2 regions of the Streptomyces sp. NPDC034043 genome follow, and region 1 is predicted to be linked to the other one. Evidence: riboswitches for the same ligand, from Rfam matches in the RefSeq annotation. Region 1 holds a riboswitch; the other holds the start of a gene.
The links. A riboswitch is a leader RNA that binds a small molecule or an ion and turns the genes downstream of it on or off. The one in region 1 is predicted to bind cyclic di-AMP.
Positions count from the first base shown of each region.

Region 2: linked by a shared signal. The riboswitch ahead of ACZ51S_RS21980 (transglycosylase family protein) and the one ahead of ACZ51S_RS06925 (M23 family metallopeptidase) in region 1 are both predicted to bind cyclic di-AMP.

Region 1 covers NZ_JBVISF010000002.1:497,916-502,570, reverse strand. Annotated here, with positions in the region: gene ACZ51S_RS06935 (aspartate aminotransferase family protein) at 1-862, shown strand, start outside; gene ACZ51S_RS06930 (tyrosine-protein phosphatase) at 978-1,796, opposite strand; cyclic di-AMP (ydaO/yuaA leader) riboswitch at 2,115-2,278, shown strand; gene ACZ51S_RS06925 (M23 family metallopeptidase) at 2,283-3,287, shown strand; gene ACZ51S_RS06920 (SGNH/GDSL hydrolase family protein) at 3,451-4,236, shown strand; gene ACZ51S_RS06915 (MBL fold metallo-hydrolase) at 4,375-4,655, shown strand, end outside.
Region 2 covers NZ_JBVISF010000009.1:79,435-84,089, reverse strand. Annotated here, with positions in the region: gene ACZ51S_RS21990 (cytochrome P450 family protein) at 1-802, shown strand, start outside; gene ACZ51S_RS21985 (LysM peptidoglycan-binding domain-containing protein) at 918-1,964, shown strand; cyclic di-AMP (ydaO/yuaA leader) riboswitch at 2,239-2,410, shown strand; gene ACZ51S_RS21980 (transglycosylase family protein) at 2,413-3,147, shown strand; gene eno (phosphopyruvate hydratase) at 3,463-4,655, shown strand, end outside.

The sequences.
Region 1 (4,655 bases):
GCTCCCCGACACCAAGATCGCGCTCGGGGACCTGGCGGCGCTCGAACGGGAACTCGCGCGCGGGGACGTGGCCGCCTTCGTGGTGGAACCGGTCCAGGGCAAGGGGGTGCACGCGGCCCCGCCCGGGTTCCTGCTCGCCGCGCAGGAGCTGCTGCACCGGCACAAGGCGCTCCTCATCGCCGACGAGGTGCAGACCGGCCTCGGACGGACCGGGGACTTCTACGCGTACCAGCACGAGCCCGGGGTGGAACCGGACCTGGTGTGCGTGGCCAAGGCCCTCTCCGGTGGCTACGTGCCCGTCGGCGCGACCCTGGGCAAGGACTGGATCTTCCAGAAGGTGTACTCGTCCATGGACCGGGTGCTGGTGCATTCGGCCAGCTTCGGCTCCAACGCCCAGGCGATGGCGGCCGGGCTGGCGGTGCTGTCGGTCATGGAGGACGAGGAGCTGGTGGCCAACGCCCGGGCCATGGGCGACCTGCTGCGCGGACGCCTCGCGGCGCTCGTGGACCGGTACGAGCTGCTGCACGAGGTGCGCGGGCGCGGGCTGATGATCGGCATCGAGTTCGGCAGGCCCTCCTCCCTGGGCCTGCGCAGCCGCTGGGCGGTGCTCCAGGCGGCCCGCAAGGGGTTGTTCGCCCAGATGGTCGTGGTGCCTCTGTTGCGCAGGCACCGGATCCTCACCCAGGTCTCCGGGGACCACCTGGAGGTCATCAAGCTCATCCCGCCGCTCGTCGTGGACGAGGCGGACGTGGAGCGGTTCGTCGGCGCCTTCCAGGAGGTCATGGACGAGGCGCACGGCGGGGGCGGGCTCATGTGGGACTTCGGCAGGACCCTGATGAAGCAGGCGGTCGGCAACCGCTGAGGCGCCGGCCGGAGGGGGTCCGCCCGCGCCCCCTCCGGCCGCCGTCCGTACCCCTTCCGTCCGCCGTGCGTACTCCTCCCGGCCGGTCCCTCCGGCCGCCGTCCCGCCCCGCGGCTCAGTCCAGGAGCCGGTCCCGCAGCCGGTCCAGGGTCTCGGGGGCCAGCGCCAGCCCCTCGGCGAGGTAGCGGTCGACGCCGCCCCACCGTTCGTCGATGGCCGTGAAGGCCTCCAGCAGGTACTCCGCGCGGGCGTCGAAGAGGGGCGCCAGCAGTTCCATCACCTCGGGGGAGCGGGCCTCGGGCGCGTCGCTGCCCCGGCGCACCCGGTAGCGGTTGTGCGGGGCGCTGGACTCCAGGTAGTCCGCCACGATCGCCTCGCGCTCCACGCCCAGGGCGAGCAGCGTCACCGCGACCGACAGCCCCGCCCGGTCCTTGCCGGCGGCGCAGTGCATGAGCGCCGGCACGCTGTCCCGCGCGAGCGCGTGCACGACGCGGCTCTGTTCGGCGGCGCGGGTCTCGATGATCGTGCGGTACGAGGCCCTCATGCGGGCGGCCGCCCTGCCCTCCCCCAGGAGGCCGCGGAGCTGGTCGAGCTCGCCGTCGCGGACCATCCTCCAGAACTCGCGGCCGTCGGCGGGGTCCGTGAGCGGAATGTTCACATTGCGCACTCCGGGCAGTTCGACGTCCGGGCCCTCCAGGGCGTGGTCGGCTTCGTTGCGGAAGTCGAAGACGGTGTGCAGTCCCAGCGATCCGAGGAACTCTGCGTCGGTTTCGGTGGCATGCGCGAGATGTCCGCTTCGAAACAGTCGTCCCGGCCTGACCCTCCGTCCGTCGATGGTCGGCAACCCGCCCACATCACGGAAGTTGCGCACTCCGGTCAGCTCCGCACCGGGCTGGTGTCCGGCCGGAAGGGGCTGGGGTATCTGCTGGGTCACGTGTACTCCTCCGCGTGGTCCTGTGGTGTCCGAATTGATCCGGTTGGGAGCAACTTGCCGTATGTGGAGGCGAGATCGGGCAGGGTCCCGTGAGCCAGATCATACGGTGACCGTGCGTGCCTGATCGCGAAAACCGAATTCCCTTGTGGAGGGGGTTGTTGATGGTGCGGAATGGACGCAGGGTGACCGGAATTCCATTGATCCTTCATATCTGCGATTGCGTCAGGCAATTCGTGGCTTGTTGCCCGGCGTCCCGCTCGATTACCTTCGCGATCGATCCGGGTGGACCGCCTAATCCTGCCGCCGCCCGGGAACCGCACCCGACCATCGCGCGCGGCAGGAGCGGGGGAACCAGGTAGGCCGCTGTTCCGGAAGCGATTCCGGCGCAGCTAGGGGTGAAGCCGAACCCGTGCTCCGCACGTACGGCCGGACATCTCCAGTCCGAACCCGACAGCTCACCTCGCAGGCGCCGGAGAGGAATCCGCCATGCCCGCAAAGGGTAAGCACCGCCGTCCCAAGTCCCGTTCGATATCCCGTGGTCTCGCCGTCGCCGGAACCGGCGGAGCGGCCCTCGCGCTCCCGCTGATGGGGGCCGTCGGCGCCCACGCGGCCCCGGGCGCCGCCCCGGCCGAGGCCGCGCCCGCGCAGAGCGCGCAGGCCCCCGAGGCCCTCCCGTCGCAGGCGCCCGCCGCCGCACCCACCGTCTACACGGTCGTGCCGGGCGACTACCTCTCCAAGATCGCCGCCGAGCGCCGGCTGGACGGCGGCTGGGAGCGCCTGTACGCCGACAACCGCGAGGCCGTCGGCGCCGACCCGTCCCTCATCCACCCGGGCCTGAAGCTGACCCTCGGCGGCGGCCAGGGTGCGGACCCCGCCCCGAAGGCCCCTGCGGCGCCGGCCGAGGGATCCTCGAGCGGCGCTCCGGCCGCCCCCAAGGGCAAGGCCGGCGGGACCTCGTCCCCGAAGGGCACCGCGCAGGGCACGGCCAAGGGCTCCGGCACGGCGGCCCGCCCCTCCGGCGGCACGGCCGCCCAGGGCTCCGGCGCCGCCGCCAAGGACGAGAAGGCCCCCGCGCCCGCCGCCGCCTCCGGGTTCACCGCCCCCGTCACCGGCGGCGTCTCCACCCAGTACCGGGCGAGCGGAGCCATGTGGTCCTCCGGCTACCACACCGGCGTCGACTTCATCGCGCGCACCGGCACCACCGTGAAGGCCGTCGGTGCGGGCACCGTCGTTTCCGCAGGCTGGGGCGGCGCGTACGGCAACGAGGTCGTCATCAAGCACGCCGACGGCAAGTACTCCCAGTACGCCCACCTCTCCTCGCTGTCCGTCTCGGCGGGCCAGAGCGTCACCGGCGGCCAGACCATCGGCCTCTCCGGCGCGACCGGCAACGTGACCGGCCCGCACCTCCACTTCGAGATCCGCACGGGCCCGTCCTACGGCTCGGACGTCAGCCCGCTCGCCTACCTCCGCTCCAAGGGCGTGAGCATCTGACGGCACCCGCCGTCGGCACGGTGACCCGCGTGGGGCCGGGGCCCGAGGGGGGTCCCGGCCCCACGTGTACTTATTCCTTATCCCCTGCGTGGTATAGATCACGGCCCGTCAACCCCTCATTACGTTGGCGTAGGTTGGTTGCCAAGGTGAAGGATGTCTTTCCGTGGCAGCGACGAAGACGACACTGAAGACCATCGGCTCGTACGCGGCGATCGGGGACAGCTTCACCGAGGGCGTGGGGGACCCGGGACCCGGGGATTCTTACCTCGGCTGGGCGGACCGGCTCGCCGTGCTCCTGGCCGATCAGCGCGACGAGCACGACTTCCGCTACGCGAACCTGGCCGTGCGGGGCAAGCTCCTCGACCAGATCGTGGCCGACCAGGTCCCCAGGGCCAAGGAACTCGCACCGGACCTCGTCAGTTTCTGCGCGGGCGGCAACGACATCATCCGCCCCGGTAGCGACCCGGACGACGTCGCGGAACGGTTCGAGGCGGCCGTGGCCGACCTCACGAATTCCGTCGGCCTGGTGATGGTGACGACCGGCTTCGACACCCGGGGCGTGCCGGTCCTCAAGCACCTGCGCGGCAAGGTCGCGACGTACAGCGCGCACGTCCGCGCCATCGCCGACCGGTACGGCTGCCCCGTGCTCGACCTCTGGTCCCTGAAGTCCGTACAGGACCGGCGGGCCTGGGACGGCGACCGGCTCCACCTCTCGCCCGAGGGGCACACCCGCGTCGCGCTGCGCGCCGCGCAGGTCCTCGGCTACGAGGTGCCGACCGACCCGGACCAGCCCTGGCCGCCGGTCCCGCCGCGCGGTTCGGTGGACGTGACCCGGGACAACATCCAGTGGGCGCGCGAGCACCTCGTGCCGTGGATCGGCCGCCGGCTGCGCGGAGAGTCCTCCGGCGACCACGTCGAGGCCAAGCGCCCGGACCTGCTGCCGCTGTAGCGCGGGCGTGGGGGAGGAGCGGGGTGACGGTCGCGACACCGGCCCGGGCGCGGCGTTGCGGAATCCTCCGGGGCCGTTGGACGTTGGGATGGTCGTAGTCGTACGACCGTCCCTGCCTGCACCTTCCCAGGAGGCGCCTTGACCGGCTCCCTTCCCCCGCGTCCCCGGCTGCGCGCCCTGCGGCCCGAAACCTTCGGCGCGGACCCCTCCGGCGCACGGCTGGAGCGGATCCTGCGCTCGCCGAACTTCGCCGACGGCGTCTTCCAGAACCCGGTCGGGGCGCGGATCAGGCCCTCCGGGTCGATGGTGGAGTTCGCGAAGACCTACTTCGACAAGGCGCAGCGGGTCCGGCGCAGCCCCGGCGCGCCGATCCCCGTGCACCCGACCACCCTCGCCGACCTGGCCAAGCCGCCGGCGAG
Region 2 (4,655 bases), on a different contig from region 1:
CCCCCTCCCCATCTACGCCATCTGCGAGATGCTCGGCGTACCGCGGGAGGACCAGGACGACTTCCGGGACTGGGCCGGGATGATGATCCGGCACGGGGGCGGACCGCGCGGCGGGGTGGCCCGCTCCGTGAAGCGGATGCGCACCTATCTCGGGGAACTCATCCACCGCAAGCGGGATGATCTGGGCAATGACCTCATCTCCGATCTGATCCGGGCAAGTGACCACGGAGACCATCTGACGGAGGCCGAGGCCACGGCGATGGCCTTCATCCTGCTCTTCGCGGGCTTCGAGACGACCGTGAACCTCATCGGCAACGGCATCCACTCCCTCTTCATGAACCCGGACCAGCGCGAGCGCCTCCAGGCCTCCCTCGCGGCCGGGGAGAGCGCGCTGCTGGAGACCGGGGTCGAGGAACTGCTGCGCTACGACGGCCCCGTGGAGCTCGCCACCTGGCGGTTCGCCACCCGGCCGCTGACCCTCGGAGGCCAGGAGATCGCGGCCGGGGACCCGGTGCTCGTGGTCCTCGCGGCGGCCGACCGCGATCCGGAGCGGTTCGACGGGCCGGACACCCTCGACCTCTCCCGGAGTGACAATCAGCACCTCGGATACGGCCACGGGATCCACTACTGCCTCGGCGCTCCGCTCGCCCGTCTCGAAGGCCAGACGGCACTCGGGACTTTGCTCAAGCGTCTGCCGGATCTGGAACTTGCCGTTCCCCCCACGGACCTGCGCTGGCGCGGCGGGCTCATCATGCGTGGCCTGCGCACCCTCCCGGTCCGGTTTACAGTCCCGAACGCCTGAGGGCGCGCGCGAAGCAGAACTGACCGGAAGTCAGTCCACTCCCGAACTTGTGACATCCGTTCGAAGGCGGCTAGGTTCTGCCGTTACCCCGCCGTTATACGAAAGGTGCAGTCTCATGCTTCCCGGGAACGGCCGCCACAGACGCCCCCGCCAGGTACCCGCGATCGTCGTCACCGCAGGAGTCACCGGCTCCGCGCTGGCCATGCCGCTGCTCGCCGCCACCGGCGCGAGCGCGGCCGACACCGCCACGTGGGACAAGGTCGCCGACTGCGAGAGCGGCGGCACCTGGAGCGCGAACTCCGGCAGCGGCGCCTACGGCGGGCTGCAGTTCACGCTGGAGCAGTGGAAGAACGCGGGCGGGCTCGCGTACGCGGAACGCCCGGACCTCGCCAGCCGCTCCCAGCAGATCGCGGTCGCCGAGCGGGTGCTGGCCTCCCAGGGCCCCCAGGCGTGGCCGCTGTGCTCCGCCTCGGCCGGGCTGACCCAGCAGGGGCCGACGCCCGAGGTGGACCCGGGCGACAACAAGAACCCGGGGCCCGTCGCGCCCACCCCGACCCGGCCGGACGAATCGGTGCCGGTCACCGGCAAGGGCAAGCCCTCCACGGACTTCGGCGCGCCGACTCCGGCGCCGAACAGCCCGTCCACCGGACCGAGCGTGCTGCCGGACTACCCGCTCGGCCCCTCCAGCGGACTGCCCGTCATGCCCGAGCCGGACTTCACCGTCCAGCCCACCACGCCCCCGGTCTCCCCGACCGCCCCGGGCACCCCCGTCGCCCCGGTCTCCCCGACCGCGCCGGGCACCCCGACCTCCCCGGCCGGCCCGACGGCCCCGGCCGTCCCGGGCCTCACGCCGACCGCCCCGGCCGTCCCGGGCGCGCCGTCCGGCACGCCGTCGGCCACCCCGTCCGCCGAGGCGGGCGACGGCGGGGGCAAGCACCGCGGTCCGGCCGCCGTCGAGCTCCCGGCGGCGCCTGGCGCGGCGTCAGCCGCCCCCGGCGATCCCACGTACACCGTGAAGCCGGGCGACAGCCTCGCGGCCATCGCGGACGCCAAGGGGCTCAAGGGGGGCTGGAACGAGCTCTACAAGGCCAACGAGCAGGTCATCGGCGGGGACGCGGACCTCATCAAGCCGGGACAGAACCTGGATCTAACCAAGGAATAGGGGCAGTTCGGGCATCCAATAAGACTTGAATGTCCGTTATCGGTAAATGAGACATGCATCTCTTCCGGTCAACTGGCGTGTCTCGTTCCGGAACTTCCGCAAACCCCGCTCCGACCTGCGCAAACGCGCCTTTGAGGAACGCAAGTAGGCCGGTTTCTCCCCAAAATCACACGTTGAACATCGGGGAGAGACCTGTCTACCTTCTGAATCGCTCGCCACCGCGGGCTCCTTCGACCGCATCGCCGAATCCTGCCGGCGGACGGAGGGAACAGTCGTCGCGCAAGCGCCGAAGGCAGGAGCGGGGGAACCAAGGTAGGCGCCGGGAGAGGCCGTTGTGATGCGGCCGCGTACCGGCTAGGGGTGAAGACACGCGCCGCGCCGCGTGACCGGGCAACTCATCCGCCCGAACCCGACAGCTCACCTCGAAGGCGTCGGTGAGGAGAAATCCATGCTGCTTTCCGGCAAGGGCAAGCACCGCCGCGGCTCCAAGGCCGTCCGCATCGTCACGCTCGCCGGTGTCGCCGGTGTCGCCGTCGCGGCCCCGCTGATGGCCGCGGGCACCGCCAGCGCCGCCACCGCGTCCGAGTGGGACAAGGTCGCCGCCTGCGAGTCCGGCGGCAACTGGTCCATCAACACCGGCAACGGCTACTACGGCGGTCTGCAGTTCTCCGCCTCCACCTGGGCGGCGTACGGCGGCAAGGCCTACGCCTCGCAGGCCAACCAGGCCAGCAAGGCCCAGCAGATAGCCATCGCCGAGAAGGTCCTCAAGGGCCAGGGCAAGGGCGCCTGGCCGCACTGCGGCGTCGGCCTGTCCAACTCCTCGTACAACGGCGGCGGCACGGCCACCCCGGCCAAGCCGAAGCCCGCCACCAAGCCCGCCCCGGCCAAGCCCGCCCCGGCCAAGCCGGCCCCGGCGAAGCCGTCCACGCCGAAGGCCGACACCGAGACCAAGGGCTCCGGCTCCGGCTCGGGCAACTGGACCCCGGCCAAGCCGTCGACCCCGAAGACCGATGCCCCGAAGACGGGCAACGGCTCCTACGTGGTCAAGGAGGGCGACACCCTCGGCACCATCGCCGACGCCCACAAGGTCAAGGGCGGCTGGGAGAAGCTCTTCGAGCTCAACAAGGACACCGTGTCCGACGCCGACCTGATCTTCCCGGGCCAGAAGCTGAAGCTCGCCTGAACGTCCGCGTAACACTCGCGGCACCCCGCAGCATCCCCACCGCCCGGCGCGTATCCACCCACGCGCCGGGCGGCGGCATGTCGTGCGCCGGTACCCGCATATCGGAACCGGACCCCTGTCTTCCGATGTCCGGTCCGCCGCGCAACGCGCGGGAGCACGGGCCCTATGTCCCGGAAGGCGGGCATTCGGCACCTTTTTCGTCCCAGGACCCGGGCGGTCGGGCAGCCCACCGCCCCGAGCCGGTTAGGCTCTAGTCGGCGGGGCCGTCCCACGGCCCCACGCCACCGCACACCCAGCGTCACATCCCAGAAGGAGATGCTCGTGCCGTCCATCGACGTCGTCGTAGCCCGGGAAATCCTGGACTCCCGAGGCAACCCCACGGTCGAGGTCGAGGTGGGCCTCGACGACGGCAGCACCGGCCGTGCTGCCGTTCCGTCCGGCGCCTCCACCGGTGCCTTCGAGGCCATCGAGCTCCGTGACGGTGACCCCAACCGTTACATGGGCAAGGGCGTGGAGAAGGCCGTCCTCGCCGTCATCGAGCAGATCGGCCCGGAGCTCGTCGGCTACGACGCCACCGAGCAGCGCCTGATCGACCAGGCCATGTTCGACCTCGACGCCACCGACAACAAGGGCTCGCTCGGCGCCAACGCCATCCTCGGCGTCTCCCTGGCCGTCGCGCACGCCGCGTCCGAGGCCTCGGACCTGCCGCTGTTCCGCTACCTGGGCGGCCCGAACGCGCACCTGCTGCCCGTTCCGATGATGAACATCCTCAACGGTGGGTCGCACGCCGACTCCAACGTCGACATCCAGGAGTTCATGATCGCCCCGATCGGCGCGGAGTCCTTCTCCGAGGCGCTGCGCTGGGGTGCCGAGGTCTACCACACCCTCAAGAAGGTCCTGCACACCAAGGGCCTCTCCACCGGCCTGGGCGACGAGGGCGGCTTCGCCCCGAACCTGGAGTCCAACCGCGCCGCGCTCGACCTCATCATCGAGGCCATCAAGCAGGCCGGCTACACCCCGGGCAAGGACATCGCGCTCGCGCTCGACGTCGCCGCGTCCGAGTTCTACAAGGACGGCAAGTACGAGTTCGAGGGCCAGTCCCGCTCGGCCGCCGAGATGACGGACTACTACGCCGAGCTCGTCGACGCGTACCCGCTGGTCTCCATCGAGGACCCGCTGTTCGAGGACGACTGGGCCGGCTGGAAGACCATCACCGACCGCCTGGGCTCCAAGGTCCAGATCGTCGGAGACGACCTCTTCGTCACCAACCCCGAGCGCCTCGCCCGCGGCATCGAGGAGGGCTCCGCCAACGCCCTGCTCGTGAAGGTGAACCAGATCGGTTCCCTGACCGAGACCCTCGACGCCGTCGAGATGGCCCAGCGCAACGGCTTCAAGTGCATGATGTCGCACCGTTCCGGCGAGACCGAGGACGTCACCATCGCCGACCTCGCCGTCGCCGTGAACTGCGGTCAGATCAAGACCGGCGCCCCGGCCCGCTCGGACCGCGT